Butyrivibrio fibrisolvens: one gene and its partner. The protein of the gene in region 1 interacts with the protein of each later gene in a pairwise test. Links are inferred from orthologs where the notes say so. Each region holds a gene or a part of one and is shown in the gene's direction. Other genes may lie near its edges. The genes, in order: I7804_RS13610 and rlmB.

What was found.
Region 2: the proteins of I7804_RS13610 (region 1) and rlmB interact in binary tests that used the Escherichia coli proteins (3 or more experiments, as listed by UniProt). The link is inferred for Butyrivibrio fibrisolvens from one-to-one orthologs.

Annotation. Positions count from the first base shown.
Region 1 is NZ_CP065800.1:3,254,414-3,265,033, reverse strand. What follows is about bases 6,653-9,579. They hold I7804_RS13610 (NAD(P)H-hydrate dehydratase), read left to right. Parts: upstream 6,653-7,274; coding sequence 7,275-8,885; downstream 8,886-9,579. Other genes in these bases: I7804_RS13615 (hypothetical protein), read left to right, coding at 6,653-7,205. Also shown: I7804_RS13640 (hypothetical protein), read left to right, coding at 1-412; I7804_RS13635 (alpha/beta hydrolase), read left to right, coding at 1,298-2,380; I7804_RS13630 (hypothetical protein), read left to right, coding at 2,752-3,231; ribosomal protection-like ABC-F family protein, read right to left, coding at 3,443-5,470; I7804_RS13620 (redox-sensing transcriptional repressor Rex), read left to right, coding at 5,660-6,307; more of I7804_RS13615, read left to right, coding at 6,558-6,652; I7804_RS13600 (hypothetical protein), read left to right, coding at 10,397-10,620. UniProt on the Escherichia coli protein: Bifunctional enzyme that catalyzes the epimerization of the S- and R-forms of NAD(P)HX and the dehydration of the S-form of NAD(P)HX at the expense of ADP, which is converted to AMP.
Region 2 is NZ_CP065800.1:3,796,770-3,807,291, reverse strand. What follows is about bases 3,915-6,743. They hold rlmB (23S rRNA (guanosine(2251)-2'-O)-methyltransferase RlmB), read left to right. Parts: upstream 3,915-4,853; coding sequence 4,854-5,633; downstream 5,634-6,743. Other genes in these bases: I7804_RS15920 (DUF1385 domain-containing protein), read left to right, coding at 6,235-6,743; rpmE (50S ribosomal protein L31), read left to right, coding at 5,894-6,103; I7804_RS15935 (Mini-ribonuclease 3), read left to right, coding at 4,140-4,667; cysS (cysteine--tRNA ligase), read left to right, coding at 3,915-4,155. Also shown: I7804_RS15960 (alanyl-tRNA editing protein), read left to right, coding at 1-909; I7804_RS15955 (AzlC family ABC transporter permease), read left to right, coding at 911-1,618; I7804_RS15950 (AzlD domain-containing protein), read left to right, coding at 1,642-1,956; ispF (2-C-methyl-D-erythritol 2,4-cyclodiphosphate synthase), read left to right, coding at 2,008-2,574; more of cysS, read left to right, coding at 2,728-3,914; more of I7804_RS15920, read left to right, coding at 6,744-7,215; prmC (peptide chain release factor N(5)-glutamine methyltransferase), read left to right, coding at 7,212-8,051; prfA (peptide chain release factor 1), read left to right, coding at 8,091-9,164; I7804_RS15905 (Hpt domain-containing protein), read left to right, coding at 9,279-9,641; I7804_RS15900 (DUF5721 family protein), read right to left, coding at 9,781-10,272. UniProt on the Escherichia coli protein: Specifically methylates the ribose of guanosine 2251 in 23S rRNA.

The DNA of each region.
Region 1 (10,620 bases):
GACAAGTTCAAGTTGTTGGGGATTAGCATTTTTACCATTTGTATTACTCTTGGTAATGGTGGATATGATTTCTGGAATTAAATATAAGAAATCCAAAAAGTTTAAAGGAAGAGTTATTGATAGTATAGACACAGAGATAGTTTATTTTGGTCGCCGCTGTGGTGAAATATATGAAACATATGATGTTTGTTACGAATATAATGGCCAGACACTTCGAGGCGAGGTTTGCACAGATGAAACAGGGTTAAGACGTGGAGATAAGATAGATGTTTATGTATATGATCCGGATAATCTTCATGAAATTCAATCAGATATCGGATGGAGGAAATTTCAAATATTTGCTGCGTGTGCTGTGGGAATTATAGTTATATTATTGATGTTTTTGCTTTTTTATGGGGCATGGACCAAATGAATTATGATAGCCAATATAAAAATAAAGTAACTGTTGGTAGCTATTATAATTCTTATGAATATAACAAATAATTTATTGAGAATAATAAAGAGACATTTAATGATAGTTTTTTCAAGGAGGAAGTTTTTTGAGAGCATTGGGTGGTTATTTAGGAATAGGTTTTTTTATATCGGTATTTATTTTTTGGGCAATTATAAATTTGATTTTAGGAATAAGATATAAGAAATCTAAAAGTTTAGAGGAAAGGTCATTGATAGTAAAGGGACAGAGATTGTTAAGATAAATAGTAGGTGTGGTGAGATATATGAGACATATAATGTTAGCTATGATTATAAAGGCAAGACGCTGGAAGGAGAAGTATGCACCAGTGAAAAAGGTCTAAAACCTGGAGCTAATATCGTTGTTTATATATATGATCCGGAAGGAGTCCATGAAATCCAATCAGATATCAACTGGAGAAAATATAAATTCTATGCTGGGTATAGTCTATTTGTAATCGCATTGTTTTTGATGCTTTCGCTTTTGATATGGTCTTTACGATCAAGTATTGAAACTACTGCTCCCCAAACACATTCATATACGTATGTTTTCCCGGATAATCAACATTGGTGAGGGTTTGCCAAAGTTTATGAGGGTCAGTCCAGAGGGGCTGGCTCTTTTTCCTTATGATGATGAAGAGATCCAAAAACAAGTTGATGAGTATTTGGAAATTAAAAAGGAGCTTGAAAGATATAACTCGAATTAATGAATGCCAATAGCATGATTATAGCAATATATGGCTTGTGAGCGGCTTTTTACATGATTATAATGATAAATCATGCAAATGATTTGATAATAGTAGTACTAGTTGTGACTGTTTATTCTTTCAGTTCAAAGGGGCTGGTTATGAAAAAGAAAAGTATATCAATTATATTGGCATTAGCTATAACGGCACTATGTGCATGTGGTGCAAATTCACAGGGGGACAACGGTATGGGAGCAGAAAACAGTAACGAAGAAATAAGCATGGAAGTAGCAAATAGCACCGGGGAGAGTAGCGTAGCTACAGATAACAGCAGTGAAGACTTAAGCTCTTTTGCTTCAGGAATAAAGACAGAGGATGACTCAGAAGGTGCTGACACAGAGTTCGTTCTTAATGATGAGATTGATGAAAGATGTCCATTAATGATCGAGTCAAAGCGCGGTGATGTAGAATACGGCGAGTTCACACATGCAACTTATTATTCTGAAACCTGTGGACTGGAGAGGGGTTACAGTATTCTTCTTCCTGCAGATTATAGCGAAGATAAGAAGTATCCGGTTTTGTATCTTTTACATGGTATCTTTGGAAACGAGTACTCTTTTTCCTCAGATGGAGAGAACAGGATCAAAGAGATCGTAGGTAATATGGCGGCTGATGAACTCATCGAAGAGACAATCGTTGTATGTCCTAACATGTACGCAACATCTGATCCTTACCAGCAGCCTGGTTTTGATAGCGAGAGCGTTCTTCCTTACGACAATTTCATCAACGATCTTGTTAATGACCTGATGCCTCACATTGAGAGCGAATATTCAATTCTTACAGGTAGAGAAAATACTTATCTTGCAGGCTTTTCAATGGGCGGCAGAGAGACAATCTATATCACGCTTCAAAGACCTGAGCTCTTTGGTTATGTATGTGCAATCTCTGCAGCACCGGGAATCGTTCCTACAACAGATAAATTCATGACTCACGAGGGAATGATCGAAGAGAGCGAGATGAAATTTGCAGATGGCGCAGTAGAGCCTGATGTATTCATTGTCTGCTGCGGCAGCAGGGATTCAGTAGTTGGAACATATCCAAAGCAGTATCATGAGCTTTTAGAAGCTAACGGCGCTGACCACATCTGGTACGAGATTACAGGCGCAGATCATGATAATAATGCTATCAAGAGCGGTCTTTTCAATCTCTTCAAGCAGATCGCCTATGATAAGAGCAAGTCTTAAACTATAGTTCCCGACCAACTTTTCTAACCACGTTTCAACGACACCTCTGCAGGGCAGGAGATCTTAAATAGCTTGTAGAAATCATTCATGATCTTTGTTGCCTCTGTTGTCAGCAGCTCGGTAGCATATATTTTGCACTTCTGATTGCGGAGGTTCATAAACATTGAGTTTATTGAACCTGGTACTATTAACTGGGCTCCGGACGGATTTGATATGGATTTCGAATTGGATTTCAAACGCAAGGATGAATAAAATGTTTTGATGCATTTCGTAATATAAAAATGTCGTTTCGTCGGATTTAGAAGAATCGAATAATAATCGATAGTACAATTGATTTGTCGCATAAAAACTACTACTAGGAGGAAAAGGCTATGGAATACAAATTCAGAGTTCAGACAGAGGAAGAACAAAAGGAGTTTAATGGAGGCGCACATATTTGCGCTATTTACGATTTCTTTAAGTATGCAAAAGAAATGGAATCTAAAATTCCACTTGCATTTGGACAGCTAAAGGCTAGATTTGGGGAGCCTTCATATTTAACCAAAAATTTTGAGAATATGTACAGTTATAATCTCTGTGCAGAAGCTGAAAATGGCGAGAAGTTTTATCTATATGCTTATTGTGGCCCTACAGGCCCTGCTATTGGCGGAAATTCCGGAGATGAAAGCACAGAAAAGGCAGCCAGAGCTTTAGCAGATTACATAATAGAGGCAGATCCAGTGGATTACGAGATTGAAGCATATTATCTTGATGGTCCATGCAGATTGGTTCAGGGTGTGAAAGACGGCGTACCATATTCAACTGAAGAAGAGATTGAATTTGATGATCCCGCACTCGCTGAACTTTATTGATAAGGAAGTCATTACCATTAAAGCTGGCGAAACAATTGAGTATAAAGGAGTGGCTTTCTGCTCAAAGAATAACGGCAGCGAGATCAAGAGCGACAGGCTCTTTCCTGACCTGACAATAGAAGAAATTGAGTGATACTTAAAGAGGGTGAATCTTCTGGAATAGAAGATAACACCCTCTTTTTATTAGTTTTATAACAATCTATAACCTGTATTACTCAGAAAGCATTGCCCACTTATCATACAGTACTTCGAGTTTTGCTGTTATGTCTTCCTGCTCGTCCGTGCGCTTACGAAGTTCTGCAAGGTCTGTTGCGATCTCAGGTCTGGACATTTCTTCATTCAGGACTTCGTTACGCTCTTCAAGTTTTGCGATTTCTTCTTCGCAGGCTTTAAGCTCTTTTTCCTTCTTCTTCTGCTGGGCAGCAGCGGCTTTCTGGGCTTTCCAGTCGGCCTTGCCGTCTGTAGCATCGGCACTGTCACCTGCATACTGGAAGCTGTTAGCTTTGATCGAACCTGAAGCAGATGAAGTATTTGTACTTCCTAAGCTAGAAACGCTCTGGCCTCCAAGAAGTACTCCGCTTGCAGCAGCGGTAGCAGTAGCAGACTGATTACCTGCAAGGATCTGAGCCATACGCTCATCATGGTGCTCGAGATAATAGTCGTAGTTACCAAGATAGTTAACAAGTACGCCGTTTGTAAGATCCAGGATCCTGGTAGCAGTCTTGTTGATGAAGTATCTGTCGTGGCTTACGTACAGGACAGTTCCCTCATAGCCGTTAAGAGCACTTTCAAGAACTTCCTTACTTGTAATATCAAGGTGGTTTGTAGGCTCATCGAGAAGCAAGAGATTAGCTTCAGAGAGCATAAGCTTTGCAAGTGACATACGACCCTTTTCACCACCGGAGAGGTCGCCGACACGCTTAAATACGTCTTCGCCAGTAAAGAGGAAGGCAGCAAGCGTATTTCTTATCTCTGTATTATTAAGAGTTGGATACTCATCTGAAATTTCTTCAAAAAGAGTCTTTTCATCATGAAGCACGTGGTGTTCCTGATCGTAGTAACCAGGGTGAACTTTGACGCCAAGGGTTATCTTGCCTGCATCAGGAGGAAGAAGACCGTTGATGATCTTGAGCATTGTGGTCTTACCGGTTCCGTTATCGCCGATGATCGCTACGCGCTCGCCTCTTTTTATTTCGAATGATATATTCTCAAAAAGGTGGGCATTTTCAAAGGATTTGGAGATGCCTTCTACATTTAGTACGTCATTACCTGATACGCAGGATGGTGTGAGCTTTATCTTCATCTCATCATCAACTTCTGTAGGCTTTTCGATACGCTCGATCTTCTCAAGCATCTTTTCCCTGCTCTCAGCACGCTTTATGGATTTCTCACGGTTGAAGCTCTTAAGCTTATCGATTACTTCCTGCTGGTGCTTGATCTCCTGCTGCTGATTGATGTAGGCGTGCCATGCTATAGCGCGGCGCTTTTCTTTTTCTGTAGCATAGAAAGAGTAGTTGCCGTTGTAGATGCCGGCCTTTGTCTGGTCGATCTCGACGATCTTGCCTGCTATCTTATCAAGGAAGTAACGATCGTGGGATACGATCAGTACGGCGCCCTTGTAGTTGAGAAGATAGGTCTCAAGCCACTGTATGGAATTCATATCAAGATGGTTGGTGGGCTCGTCAAGGATGATAAGGTCAGGCTTTTGGAGAAGGAGCTTACCAAGGGCAACTCTTGTCTTCTGGCCTCCGGAGAGGGTACTGATGGACTTTCCGAACTCTTCATCTGTAAAGCCAAGACCTCTGGCTACTCCGGCGACTTCGCTCTGCCAGGCGTATCCGTCGATAAGCTGGAAGTGGTGAGTCATTGCGGTGTAGTCATTCATGAGCTTTGTAAGGTCGTCTCCTGTAAGGACCTTCATCTGTTCTTCAGCTTCGCGGATCTTCTCTTCAAGCTCTATCGTATCTTTTTTGACAAGCTTAAGTTCATCATAGATCGTATTGCCTGAATCTATGTTCTGGTTCTGTGCCAGGTATCCAAAACTTGTATCCTTGGCAAAAACAACTTCGCCTTCGTCAGGTGACAGCTGCCCTGTTATTATCTTTAAAAGTGTAGTCTTGCCGGCTCCGTTAATACCGACGATAGCTGCTTTTTCATTTGCTTCTATGTGAAAAGAAACACCTTTTAAGATGTCTTTACCGTCGAAAGATTTACATATATTGTGACATGAAAGTAACATGATATACCTCGCATCATTTGTGCTTTGAAATGCAGGCTCAGTCTTGAAATGGCTGGCCTTGTATTTTATTCATAACAGCAATATATTACACTGATTAGGATATAATTTCAATTGACTAAAGTTTAACGATTCGCTACAATTATAGAGTGATACAAAATTAACAATAATAACAGATCAGGAGGAAGGCGCATGGATAAAGAAATATCCCAGGCAGTAGTCAGCCGCCTGCCCCGTTATTTCAGATATCTTGGTGAGCTTAAGGCTAGCGGAGTAGAGAGGATTTCATCTCAGGAACTTTCTGACATAATGAAGGTTACAGCCTCACAGATAAGGCAGGATTTCAACAATTTCGGTGGATTTGGACAACAGGGCTATGGCTATAATGTAGAGTATCTGTATGATGAGATCAGTAAGATACTTGGCATTGATAAGAAGCACCAGCTCATCATTATAGGAACGGGTAATCTTGGTACAGCTCTGGCGGGTTATACCAATTTTTCAACAAGAGGATTTGTTTTCAAGGGTGCATTTGACCGTGACCCGGCTCTTCAAGGCAAGATGATTGGCGATGTTGAGATACGTCCGATAGAAGAGATCGAGGATTTTATCAAGAAGAACAATATCGATATCGCAGTTCTCACAATTCCCAAGGAGCAGGCAGTCCCAATGGCCGACAGACTTATTAAGGCAGGCATCAAGGCAATATGGAACTTTGCTCATGTGGATCTTGATGTTCCGGAGAATGTTCAGGTTGAGAATGTTCATCTTTCAGACAGCCTTATGAAGCTGTCATACAACATTAACCGTTATGAAAGATTCCATGGCGGTAAGAAGTGATTTTGGGCAATATATAAATCGATAGTGATTGGCAGGCTGTGCCGGGACTTAGGTGATTCCGGCGGCCTGTCATTTATATTGATGAAATATAGTATAATAAGTATAGAGCTTTCTCTAAAGACTTTGGATATACCGGTCCGTCGAAGTGAAGAGTTTTAGTATATTCTAAATTAAATCGGGGGATTATCCGAAATACTAAATGCAGGTTTTCGTTGTTTGAGATATAGTCGTGCCTAAGAGGAAGGATGCTATGTCCAGAGAAGAAGATGTCTATATGCCGGCTCTACTTGGCAAGAATATACCAATTGTAACAACTGATGAGAAGTGGAAGATGCTCTTTGGTGAAGAGGGTGTTAGTGATGAGCTGCAGACTCTTGCCGATGAGCTTAATAAGCTTGTGGATGAGCAGGCTAGGTTCAAGCAAAAGATCAAGGATATAAAGCGCCTTAAGAAGACACTTCTTGATGAAGTAATAGGCATATCTGACAGGCTTAATAAGGGCGATAAGTCCGCGGGTAAGGAACTTGATGACAGGAAGAGACTTATAGGAGATTGCAATTCCCAGATCGAAGAGCTTGAAGATCAGCTTTTGGGGCTTCCCAGAGAGATATATCAGCTCAATTATAAGGTTATGGTTGCATCCATGTCTGTATGCTACGAAAGACTTCATCGCAATACAGATGAGATCAACGAGATCGATGAGTGGCTATCCAATACGAGAAAAGAGCTCAAGAAACAGGTCATTAGACTTCAGGAAGGTGAGATGGAGAATTTCAACCTGTATTCATATATGCATGATATCTTCGGACCTGAAGTTATAGATATATTCGATATGGAATATGATCCCGAGAGAAATCACAGGATCAGAACTCCGGGGTCAGGATCCATACAGACGTAATGTACTGGCTTATTCGTAATTGGTCAATAATTAGTACTGACTCATTCATAATAAGCAAAAAGGGGACATATGCAGTATTTAGTAACAGCCAAAGAAATGAAAACATGCGATCGTAATACTTCAGAGCACTTTGGGGTTCCATCCATCGTGCTTATGGAAAGAGCTGCTCTGGCTGTTGCTGCCAGAATCGGTGAGTGGAAGAGAGCTATGCACACTTCCAGAGCTTTTAATGTTCTGATCGTTGCAGGACACGGCGGCAATGGCGGTGACGGGATAGCTATCGGAAGGATTTTGTATCAGCATGGCTACAGAGTGCAGATAGCTCTTGTTGATGACAAGGACTCTAACCCTGATACTGCATCCCAGAAGAAATGCGCAGAGGCGTACAATATTCCAATGGACACTTTTTCCAATGTACGAGCCACCAAATCACAAATGGAATGGGATATCATAGTAGATGCTGTCCTTGGAATCGGATGTACCAAAGATGTAGAAGGCGAATATGTCGAAGCTATAATGTATATCAATGAATGCAAGAAGCTCAAGGACGAGTCTACACTTGTTGTTGCTGTTGATATTCCATCCGGCATAGATACTGATACGGGAAGTGTTCATCTTCTTGCTGTTAAGGCGGACCTTACTGTTACATTTAATTTTGCCAAGATGGGACAGCTGCTGTACCCCGGCACTGAGTACTGCGGGCAGTTATTTGTAGAAGATGTCGGTATTACAGTGGACGGTTTTCTTGGGAATCTTCCTGAATATTTTTTCTTTGATGAGGGTCCCGAAGACCTTCTTCCAAGGAGAGTTGGCTATGGTAATAAGGGAACATTCGGCAAGGTTTTAGTCATTGCCGGAAGCGATAAGGTTACGGGCGCATGCCTTCTGTGTTCCAAGTCAGCGTTCCATACAGGCGCCGGTATGGTCAAAGTATTTACGACACCTGCTAATGTAGAAGCTATTAAGAGCAGTATTCCTGAGGCAATGTTTGATTCATATGCCAATATTGAGACTGACAGCAATATAGACAAGATCAGAGATATACTTATTGAAAACATGAAGTGGGCGTCCGCTATAGTTATAGGCCCAGGGATTGGAACAGGAATGGTTGCTAAGGCCATCCTTAGCATCGTACTAGAACACTATGACAAGTTCCTTGTTGCGGATGCAGATGCTATTACTCTGATAGCACAAGATAGACATATAAGTGAGCTTGCAAGAGCCTATTCTGACTCTAAAGACAAGCAGCTTGTGATAACTCCTCATGTTGCAGAGTTTGCAAGGCTTTACAATGCTGCATTTGGCGATGAACGTCCTGAGCCTGTTACGGTCTATGATGTTAAGGAAAATATGCTGAAGTGGCCTTTGGCACTTTCGGAGTATTATAACTGTGTAGTAATATGTAAGGATGCAAGGTCTGTCGTGGCGGGAGCCGGTAAGAGGCAGATGTATGTTAATATATCAGGTAACAGTGGCATGGCAACTGCAGGATCAGGCGATGTGCTTGCAGGGATAATCGGAGCTTTGAGCTCAAGGAAGCTTGGAGCCTTCCAGACTGCCTGCATTGGAACCTTCATACACGGTCTTGCCGGCAATCGTGCGGCTTCCAGAGTGGGAGAGTATTATATGACAGCAAGTGATATAATAAAGGAACTTGCAAATGTTCTTCCGGAAAAATAATAATAGAATTAAGAAATTGTTTTTGGATCATAGAAAATATTTTTTGATCGTAGAAACTGTCTTTGGATTATAGGAGCTGTTTTCTCGGATTATTAAAAGATATGGTCATTGGGCAATCTCTGAATTCATTAAGATAGAAAGCGTATTTATAAAATGAACTCACATGAAATAGTTAGCAGACAGAATCTTTCTAAGGAGATGGCATTAAAATACCCGAGGGTATGTGCTGCAGTTGATCTTGATGCAATTCTTTCAAATATGCATTCAATGCATGACAATTTAAAGCCTGAAACCAAGATGATCGCAGTTATCAAAACTGATGGTTACGGTTTTGGAGCAGTACCAATTGCAAAACTACTTGAATCAGAGGACTATATTTGGGGATACGCCTGTGCAACCTGCGAAGAGGCGATGGAGCTTAGGGACAATGGAATCAGAAAACCTATACTGATCCTGGGATATACATTTCCTTTCTCTTACGATTCCCTTATTGAAAATGATATAAGACCGGCGGTGTTCAGATATGATCAGCTTGAGCAGCTTGAAGAAAGAGCTGCAAAGAGGTCTGAGACTTGCAAAGTTAAGGTTCATATTGCGGTTGATACATCTATGTCCAGAATAGGTGTTCGTCCTAATGATGAGGGTGCTCTCTTTGTTAAGAAGGCGCTCTCCATGAAGCACATCGAAGTTGAGGGAATCTTCACTCATTTTGCCAGAGCTGATGAGAAAGACCTTACAGATGCTATAGAGAAAAAGATATATTCACAGCTTTTATAGAAAGAGTAGAAAAAGAAAACGGCGTTAGGATTCCTCTACATCACTGCGCGAATTCTGCCAGCATCATAAGTATCCCGCAGGCTCAGATGGATATGGTAAGAGCCGGAGTTACAATGTATGGAATGAAGCCTTCTGAGGATGTTCCTACAGACAAAGTGAAGATCACGCCTGCACTTGGACTGTATAGCCACATCGCTTATATTAAGGATGTACCTGCGGGTGTTGCTGTTAGCTATGGCGGAACCTATATTACAGATAAGCCCACAAGGATTGCTACTATCCCTGTTGGATACGGCGACGGATATCCAAGAAGCCTTTCTAATAAAGGCTATGTCCTTATCCACGGTCATAAAGCACCTATCCTTGGACGTGTATGCATGGATCAGTTCATGGTTGATATAAGTAGAATCCCTGAAGCTTTGGAAAATGATGAAGTCACTATTATAGGATGGAGCGGCGATCAGCATATATCAATTGAAGAACTTGGAAACTTGAGCGGACGCTTTAATTACGAGCTTGCCTGCGATCTTAATCCAAGAATCCCAAGGTTGTATATTAAGGGATAATCGTACATGGAAATACATCCGTGTATTTCCGGACATGTACTAGATACATCCTGTATCCGGTACATGGAAATACATCCATGTATTTCCGGGCATGTACTGGATACATCCTGTATCCGCACATGGAAATACATCCGTGTATTTCATAATAATTTTTGAGGTTACCTACTTATGCTTTTTACCAGTGTACTTGTTACTATTTTCATGACTATACTAAAAGCATACGCATGGCTGCTTAAACAGATGTTTAGGCTTATTTGGAATGTTTATAAACTGTTTTTGTGTCTATTCCCGGCTGCCGGTATCGTACTGGCAGCTCTTGTTGTATTTGAATGCGCAGGTTATTTTACCGGCAATGATTATATAGGACAGGCCAAAGAGTATGTAGAAAGCTA
Region 2 (10,522 bases), 550 kb from region 1 along the record:
GTGGTTGACTGGGATCACCGTTTTGATCAGATGCAGCAGCATTCAGGAGAACATATCTTCTCCGGGACAGTTCACAATAAATATGGCTATGACAATGTTGGCTTTCACCTTAGCAGGCAGGTAGTTACAATGGATTTTAACGGTCCTTTGGATGATGAACAGGTGCTTGAGATAGAGAGAAAAGTTAATGAAGTTATAGTCCGAAATCTTGATATAGAAATCTCATGGCCTTCAAAAGATGAGCTTGATAAGCTCCAGTACAGAAGTAAGAAAGAACTTGAAGGTGATGTAAGGATAGTCACGATCCCAGGAGTAGACGTGTGTGCCTGCTGTGCTCCCCATGTCAGAAAGACTGGAGAGATTGGATTTTTGAAGGTGCTAGGCCGTCAGAACTATAAAGGCGGTGTCAGGATCTTTATAGAATGCGGATTGAGAGCCTTAAAGACTCTTGGAAGGGAACATACGCTTATCCAGGATCTTGCCGGATCTTTGACAACTTCTATTGAGAATGTCCCCGGACAGGTATGCAAACTTAAAGACGAATTGTATGAAGTAAAAGGCAGTCTTCAAAAGGCTAAGGCAGAGCTTTTAAGTTATAAACTCAAGGAGATTCCTAAGAATCAAAAGAATGTCACGGTCTTTGTACAGGATATGGACAATAAGTCTATTCAGAATGCTATCAATGATCTTACAGTGTCTCATGCGGGTTTTTGCAGCTTTTTTGTCTTGACAGAGAATGGATATAGGTTTGTAAGCGGCATTGCAGACGGCGATGCCAGGAAGGTTGCGGCAGCTTTAAAACAGAGATTTGGTGCTAAAGGCGGTGGCTCTGACAAAATGGTTCAGGGAAGTATGCCCTATGCACCGGAGGATGAGATCAGAAAAATTATTGATGAAATAGAGGACTGATATGGATAATGCTTCAGAATACCGCAGGGGACTTAAAAACGGCATACCGATCTGCACAGGATATATAGCGGTTTCTTTTGCTTTTGGAATAGCTGCCGGAAGTAAGGGCCTTACAACTCTTCAGGCAGTGATCATGTCTATTACTAATGTAACTAGCGCAGGACAGTATGCATCGCTTGATTCTATAAGAGATGGGGTGTCTCTTGTGGAAATGGCGATACTGCAATTTATCATAAATCTTAGATACATGCTCATGTCTACAGCGCTTACTCAAAAGCTGTCTCCTAAAACAGGCATCATTCACAGGATGTGTATTGCTTATGGTGTGACAGATGAGATATTTGCGCTGAGCGTACTTAATAAAGGAGAGCTAAAGCCTGCATATTCATACGGACTCATCAGCATTTCTGTTTTTGGATGGATACTTGGGACGTTTTTGGGAGCCTTTGCCGGACAGATTCTTCCGCCGATACTTATCGCTTGCCTTGGTCTTGCGATATATGGGATGTTCATAGCGATCATCATTCCGCCTTCCAGAGATAACAAGGCTGTGATGTGCGTAGTAATATGCGCTATGCTCTTTTCCTGCATTATGACCTTTGCACCGGTTCTTAAAAATCTCAAATCAGGCATGAGGATCATCATTGTAACAGTGATCATAAGTACGCTTGCGGCAGTATTTTTCCCTGTCAGAAGTGCGGAAGACTAGACTGCTTAAAAAAGAGGACAACTATGTACAATGTATATGTTTATATTTTGGTTATGGCTATAGTTACTTATCTTATCAGGGTAGTTCCACTTGCTCTTATAAGAAAAGAGATCAAAAGCCCATTCATAAAGTCATTTCTTTTTTATGTTCCGTATGCTACACTAGCAGCGATGACTTTTCCTTCTATACTTATGACGCAGGGACTTAGCCTTGCAGCAGGGATAGCCGGACTTGTAACAGCACTTGTTCTTTCCTATCTAAGGAAGAATCTTCTGACTGTTGCTGCATGTGCCTGCGGAGCAGCTCTTGTAATTGAAGTACTTATTAATGTATTATGAAGGGAATAGACATTTATCCATGAATGGTTGTTTTAGAAAGGATTTTAATATATGCGTATAGGAATGGGATACGATGTTCACCGCCTTGCAGAAAACAGAAAGCTTATAATCGGCGGCGTTGACATCCCTTATGAAAAAGGACTTGATGGACATTCAGATGCGGATGTTCTTGTTCATGCAATAATGGATGCGCTTCTTGGCGCAGCAGCTCTTGGAGATATAGGTAAGCTTTTTCCGGATACAGATCCTGAATTTAAAGGAGCTGATTCTATGAAGCTTCTGGCTGAAGTTGGCAGAAGGCTGGATGAGGCACGTTTTATAGTAGAGAATATTGATGCTACCATTATCGCTCAAAGACCTAAGATGAGACCTTATATTGACACTATGAGACAGAATATTGCTGATGTTCTGGGACTTGATATCACTCAGGTCAATGTTAAGGCTACTACAGAAGAGGGACTTGGGTTTACTGGATCTGGAGAAGGTATATCTTCTCAGGCTATATGCCTTCTGACAACTCCTATGGATGCACCGTCAAGGAATGCGACATTCCAGACCGGTGAAGCGTCAAGCGACGGAGGCTGTGCAGCCTGTCCGGGATGTGGTATGAACTCTTGATCATCAAGAGGTTAAGTTTGAAAATGTTCCATTTTCAAAACCAAATTAGTGTTGCAAGCTCCACTAATTTGAACCATTAGTCACTCGCTTTGCTTGTGGCATGAGGTTATTTTAATAGAAATACAGAAAATACTACATACGGAGAATAATAAAATGGCTCATAAGTTTACTTTTTATAATACACTTTCCAGAAATATAGAAGAGTTTAACCCCAGAGAAGAAGGCAAGGTATCTATGTATACCTGCGGACCTACTGTTTATCATTATGCGCATATCGGTAATATCAGAACTTATATCATGCAGGATGTTCTTATCAAATCCCTTATGTATGCAGGTTATGACGTTAAGAGAGTTATGAATATCACTGACGTAGGACACCTTTCATCAGATGCTGATACAGGCGAAGACAAGATGCTTGCCGGTGCTAAGAGAGAGCACAAGAGCGTTATGGAGATTGCCAAGTACTATACAGATGCTTTCTTTGCAGATTTTGATGCTGTTGGCAATAAGAGACCTGACGTGATAGAGCCAGCTACTAATTGCATCCCTGAGTTTATCCATATGATTGAAGTTCTCCTTGAAAAGGGATATGCATATGTTGCCGGAGGCAATGTTTACTTTGATACCAGTAAGCTCAAAGATTATTATGTTTTCTCTTCAGAAGTCGAGAAAGAGGCTCTTCAGGTTGGCGTTCGTGATGATGTAGAAGAGGATGCCAATAAGAAAAACAAGACAGACTTCGTCCTTTGGTTTACAAAGTCCAAATTTGAAGATCAGGCACTTAAGTGGGAAAGCCCATGGGGCGTTGGATATCCCGGATGGCATATAGAGTGCTCATGCATCGCTATGAAGCATCTTGGTGAATATATCGATATCCACTGCGGCGGCGTTGACAATATTTTCCCTCATCATACCAATGAGATCGCTCAGTCTGAAAGCTATTTGGGACATGAATGGTGCAAATACTGGTTCCATTCCAATCACCTTAACGATCAGTCAGGCAAGATGAGTAAGAGTAAGGGTGCTGTACTTACAGTATCTGTACTCAAAGAAAAAGGATATGATCCGCTTGTTTACAGATTCTTCTGCCTGCAGTCTCATTACAGGAAGCCTCTCGTATTCTCATTTGATGCACTTGATCAGGCAGCAGCTACATTCAATAAGCTTGTAAAGAGAGTAGCTGAACTTAAGGATGACGGAGCTGTAGATGAAGCTGTACTTAAGGACTTTGAAGCAAAGTTTGCAGACAGCGTATGCGGTGATCTTAATACTGCAATGGCTATCACTATATTGTATGATGCTCTTAAAGCCGATACTAATGATAAGACCAAGCTTGCTATCATAGAAAGTTTTGACAAGGTTCTGTCACTTGATCTGATAGCTCATGCTAAGGCTCTTTCTGAAGAAGGTACAAGTGTAGATCCTGAGCTTGAGAAATATGTACTTGATGCTATTGAGAGAAGAGCACAAGCCAAGAAGGCTAAGGATTTTGCAACAGCAGATGCTATCAGAAACGAGCTTCTTGAGAAAGGTATTGAGATCAAAGATACAAGAGAAGGCGTAGTATGGAAAAAGGTCTGAATGATTACAATATAGGCCCTGATAGTGAAATTATGGATGAATCTTGCGAAAGTGCCTGCATAAACAGCAGTGATATAGCTGACCTTGCAGGTGTTATCCGTGATTCATTCGGACTTAAGAAGATAGATATGAGAACGTATTCACCACTTGCGCTTGCATTTATAGGTGATAGCGTATATGAGATAATAATACGTTCTCTTGTTACTGAACAGTCCAACAGGCCTGCCAATACCCTGAACAAGGCCAAGGTGCACTATGTTAATGCTGCAGCTCAGGCATTTATAATAGACTCTATCATGGACAGATTGTCTGAAGAAGAAGCTGCAGTGTATCATAGAGGAAGGAATGCCAAGTCCTACACAAGTGCCAAGAATCAGTCGGTGATCGATTATCGCAAAGCTACAGGGCTTGAAGCTTTGTGTGGTTATCTGTATCTGGCCGGGAGACTTGACAGAGTGCTGGAGCTTGTACAATATGGTGTGAAGCTTCTTGATTCTAAAGATGGGAAATAATAGTTTATAAACAGTTTACTCTTGGAGATATATATGAGAGATAATAGTAATTTTAGAAAAAATGATCATAAAAATGATAGCAGGAATGGTAATAGAAAAGACGAAAGACATGGCAGAAGTCTTGGCAGAGTCTCAGATAGATATAACAGCAGGGAAGACGATAGAAAACGCCGCCCTGTAAGAGACATGGCAGATGATGCTGTGGACGAAGAGATTGAGGTTCCGGAGAATTCTCTTGCTATAGAAGGAAGAAATGCAGTAGTAGAAGCTTTTAGAAGTGGTAAGACTATAGACAAGCTCTACGTTCTTGATGGATGCACAGATGGCGCTGTATCTACTATCCGTCGTGAAGCCAAAAAGGCTGGAACTATCGTTAAGTTCGTTTCAAGAGAACGTCTTGATCAGATATCTATAACAGGTAAGCACCAGGGAGTTATCGCTTTTGCTGCAGCATATGATTATTCTGAGATAGAAGATATATTCAGCAAGGCAGAAGCTGAAGGAAAGGCTCCTTTTGTTCTTATTCTAGATAATATCGAAGATCCTCACAACCTTGGAGCTATCATAAGAAGTGCCAATGTTGCAGGAGCTCATGGTGTTATCATACCCAAAAACCGCGCAGTTGGCCTTACAGCTACAGTGGCCAAGACTTCTGCAGGCGCGCTTAACTATACACCTGTTGTAAAGGTTACCAATATCTCTAAGACCATAGAGGACCTCAAAAAGCGCGGAATGTGGTTTGTATGCGCAGACATGGATGGCAAGCCTATGTATGATCTTGATCTTACAGGCCCTATAGGACTTGTTATAGGCAATGAAGGATCAGGCGTTAGCAGACTGGTAAGAGAAAAGTGTGATATGATCGCATCTATCCCTGTTAATGGTGAGATCGAATCCTTGAATGCATCTGTTGCTGCCGGAGTCCTTGCATACGAGATCGTACGTCAGCGCAGAATGAAGAAATAAGAGACAGATACAGATCTTACAGGTCGCGATCATTAGTGTTTATAAACTAAGGCGTAAGACTTAATTCTGCATAATGTGGAATTTACTTTTACATTCAATCCATGATTAGTATAATGATAAAATGTACTTGCGTATTTGAACGATTTATGTTATTATTACAAAGCTGTCTATGTGGACAGCAGCACAGTCGGAAATTGTGCATTCAAAAAAGATGCGGAATTTTTCGAAAGTTTATTCAGATATAGAAAGGTGAGTAAAAAATGAAGCAGGATTTACAGCCAGAATTCTATCAGGCAACAGTTACATGCAACTGCGGCAATACTTTCACAGTAGGTTCCACAAAGAAGGAGATTCACGTAGAAATTTGTTCTAAGTGCCATCCATTCTACACTGGCCAGCAGAAGGCAGCTTCAGCTCGTGGTCGTATTGACAGATTCAACAAGAAGTACGGCATCAAGACAGAAGCTTAATAGAGCAAGACTTTGCTTGAGATTCAGTAAGGATCCAATGATGAGGTTGAGGCAAGAGCCTCAGCCTCATTTTTTATAGGTGCGCCTAAGCGCGTACCTTCTGCAAATTACTAGATGGGGGATGACTATATATGAAAAAGAAGATTACCCATTATTCGGGAATTGGAGGACAGGCAGTACTTGAGGGGGTTATGATGCGCAATAAGGACCTTTATGCAGTCGCTGTTCGCAAACCCGATGGACAGGTACATGTCGAAATAGATGAGTATCATGGTATTTTATCAGGATCGCCTCTTCTTAGGATTCCATTTATACGAGGAATTTTTGTTTTTATAGATTCACTTGTTCTTGGTACTAAGGCTCTTAACAGATCTGCGGACTTTTACGAGGATGAAGAAGAGGATGCTACAGGCGCTGACAAGGCGGCTGATGCTGTTACGGGCGGTAATGGAGATAAGTTTTTCTCTGTTTTAACTACGATATTTGCATTTGCGCTTGCTATAGGTCTTTTTCTGATACTTCCCGAAAGACTGTCTGCATGGATGAATACTTACCTTCAGAGTCAGGCGCTTCAGGCTGTAGCTGAGGGTATTATAAGAATTGCTATCTTCATTTTGTATATTCTTGCTATCACACTTATGCCTGATATTAAGAGGCTTTTCAGATATCATGGAGCTGAACATAAGTGTATTAACTGCATCGAATCAGGGCTTCCGCTTACTGTATCCAATGTAAAGCGCTCCTCTAGATTCCACAAAAGATGCGGAAGCAGTTTTATACTATTTGTTCTTGTTGTAAGTATCATATTGTTTATGTTTATCAATACCGAAAGCGTAGCGATGAAGCTTCTGTATCGTATATTGCTTCTTCCTGTTGTTTCGGGCATATCCTACGAACTTATCCGTTTTGCAGGTAAAAGTGATAATCCGGTTATATCTATTATCTCTAAGCCGGGACTTCTTCTTCAGCGTCTGACTACCAAGGAGCCGGATGATTCGATGATCGAAGTCGGTATTGCTTCTGTAGAGGCTATTTTCGATTGGAAAACCTATCAGAAGGATGTTTTCGGATTTGATTTTGCTGATGAAGATGAGGAAGATGTTCTGGAATGATTTATTCAGATATTTATAAAAATGCATCCATTAGACTAAAGGAAGCCGGTGTGCCGGAGTATCAGCTCGACGCCCGGCTTCTTCTTGAATATGTATGCGGCACTGATTATAATACGCTTCTGGTTCATGGAGACAGGGATGTGTCGCCTGAAGAAGAAAAGAAGTATAATGAACTTATAGAAAAAAGAGCGTCCAGGGTCCCTCTTGCCTATATAGTAGGATATCAGGAATTTATGGGACTTACATTTGATGTTAATGAGAATGTACTTGTGCCGAATCAGGATACAGAGACTCTTGCAGAAGAAGCATTGAGAGAACTATCTGACGGAATGCGCTTTATGGATCTTTGCACAGGATCCGGATGCGTTGCGCTTAGTATTCTTAATTATACCAATGATACAAGCTGTGTCATGACAGATATATCCGATAAGGCTATAGAAGTTGCGACAGGTAACAGGGACAGACTTGGTTTTAGCGATAGAGCTGAAATTGTTAAGACGGATCTTTTTCCACAAGATGACGATAAGAAGTTTGATATGATCGTATCAAATCCACCTTATATCAGAACTGATGTTATAGCCACGCTCCCTCCTGAAGTGGGCAAGGGCGAGCCGTATATAGCGCTTGACGGCGGACAAGACGGCCTTATATTCTATAGACGCATAATTGAAAATGCACCTAAATGGCTGTATACAAGTGGCTGGCTTATGATGGAGATAGGATATGATCAGGGCGATGCTGTTGCTGGCCTTATGAAAGATGGCGGATTCCATGAAGTGGAAGTCATAAAAGATCTGGGCGGCAATGACAGAGTTGTAAGAGGATGCCTGTATTAGTTTTGGTAAATTAATGTGATTGAATAGATTGGATTTATTATGTTAGATAAACTTGAAGCTATATTGCACAGATATGAAGAAATCGGAATGGTACTTACTGAACCTGATGTGGCATCAGATGCTGACAGATTCAGAAGACTTATGAAAGAACAAAGCGATCTTACACCACTTGTTGAGAAGTATTTAGAGTACAAAAAGTGTAAAGAAGCTATAGAAGACAGCATGCAGATGCTGGAAGAAGAGACAGATCCTGAGATGAGACAGATGCTCAAAGATGAGTGCAATGAAAACTCAGAAAGACTTCCTTTGCTTGAACAGGATCTTAAGATACTTCTGATACCTAAGAATCCGGATGATGATAAGAACGTAATCGTCGAGATAAGAGCAGGCGTAGGCGGAGATGAAGCTGCGCTCTTTGCGTCTGACCTATATCGTATGTATGTTAAATATGCTGAAAGTAAAGGCTTTAGAACATCACTTATCAACGTTGAAGAAATAGGTATAGGCGGAATGAAGACTGTAAGCTTCATGGTTGAAGGAAGCGGTGCCTATGCTAAGCTTAAATATGAAAGCGGAGTTCACAGAGTACAAAGAGTACCTGTTACAGAATCCGGCGGAAGAATTCATACATCTACAGCTACTGTAGCTGTTATGCCTGAGGTTGAGGATGATGTTGATATCGATATACCTCCGGAAGATGTTCGTATGGATATTACAAGAGCATCAGGTAATGGTGGTCAGGGAGTTAATACTACAGACTCTGCTGTAAGACTTACCCACCTTCCTACAGGTATAGTCATCTATTCACAGACAGAGCGATCACAGCTTCAGAATAAGGCTAAGGCATGGGCTCTTCTTCGTGCCAAGCTTTATGATCTTAAGATCCAGGAGCAGCACGACAGTGAAGCTGAGCTTAGACGCAGTCAGATAGGAACAGGAGACCGATCTGAGAAGATCCGTACATATAATTTCCCTCAGGGAAGAGTTACAGACCATAGGATCAAGGTTACACTTCACAGAATAGAAGATGTACTAAACGGTGATCTTGATGAGCTTGTAGATGCTCTTACAACTGCAGATCAGGCTGCAAAGCTTCTGAAGATGCAGGAATGATCTGGTCAGTATGCTAACCATACTTTGATCTGATTGTGAGCATACGCTCATAACATTAGTAATGTGGTGTTCAGATAGATATGTGATCTGATATTCTTGTATAGGAGGCTGATCATGAATGCTGAGCTTAAACAGGAACTGATAGACTGGGGCGTTAACTGGGAAGAAGTCAAAGCACGTCTTGTAGGTAATGAAGATCTGGTTGAGAAGTTCATGCTCAAATTTATAGATGATCCTAGTATGGAAAGACTTAAAAAGGGCCTTGATAACAACGATCCCAAAGAAGCTTTCCAGGGAGCTCATGCCCTTAAAGGTGTAGCCTCAAACCTTGCTCTGGAAGGTGATGGTTTTCTTAATCAGATCAAAGAAATAACTGAGATCTTAAGACCCGAGAGAATAGATAATGCTCCTCAAGTCTATGAGAAGTTAAGACCAAAGTATGACGAGCTTATAAGAATTCTTAGTAAATATAAATGATACTTTTAATAAAACGCCTGTATAGTAGCAGATACTATGCGGGCGTTTTTTGCGTCATATGCGGCGATTGGATATCAAACAGATGCCTGAAAAGAATACTGAAAAAGAATGCTTACTGCTTTCTTCGGATTAGTGTGTATTATATCTCTTCAAATTCGATATTATGAGAAGCAAGGAACCTTTTTATGCTCTCATCCCAGATCTGCTCGTAAGACTTATCTAAAGAGAATGTTCTAATCGCAGCAGCACTTGTTATAGTGGTGATACCTTCTGCAAACTTAACATTAATAACAAATGCTACATCCCTACTTGTAAGAGCTGATCCCTTCTTTTCAAGAAGCGCATCAGTATGCTCGGGCTTAACCTGCATGATAAACTTAAATCCCAAAGGTGTATGACGCCCTTTGATAAGCTCAAAGCATACACTCTTAATATCGCTCCATCTGGATAGCTCATAAGGAGCCTCTTCTGATACAAGATCTCCATAAAACTCTTTATTGATATGCCCATCTATTGTATAAGAGTTGCCGGCCTTAATAACCGCTTCTTCCAAAAGAAATTCATCAAAATCACTTCCCCTAAGCAAAGTGTTCATGAAATTTTTAGTGTGAGTAATCTGTAAAACAATCATTTCTTTCCTCGCAATAAAGATTATCCAAAATAATATCTGTATTATAATATCATTTTTGCCTTAAGAATACTATGACGCATGCAACAAAAGCATTAATAACAGCGCGGCAATGATTTATATTCTATCCGCCTCCCTCACAAAAACTTCAAGGATACTGCACCGCCCTGCTTGCACCGCCCCGGCCGCCTGTTTACCCTCCAGCTGTTAATAAAGCCGTGCCATCACATCAAGTTTTGGTTTACGCATCGTA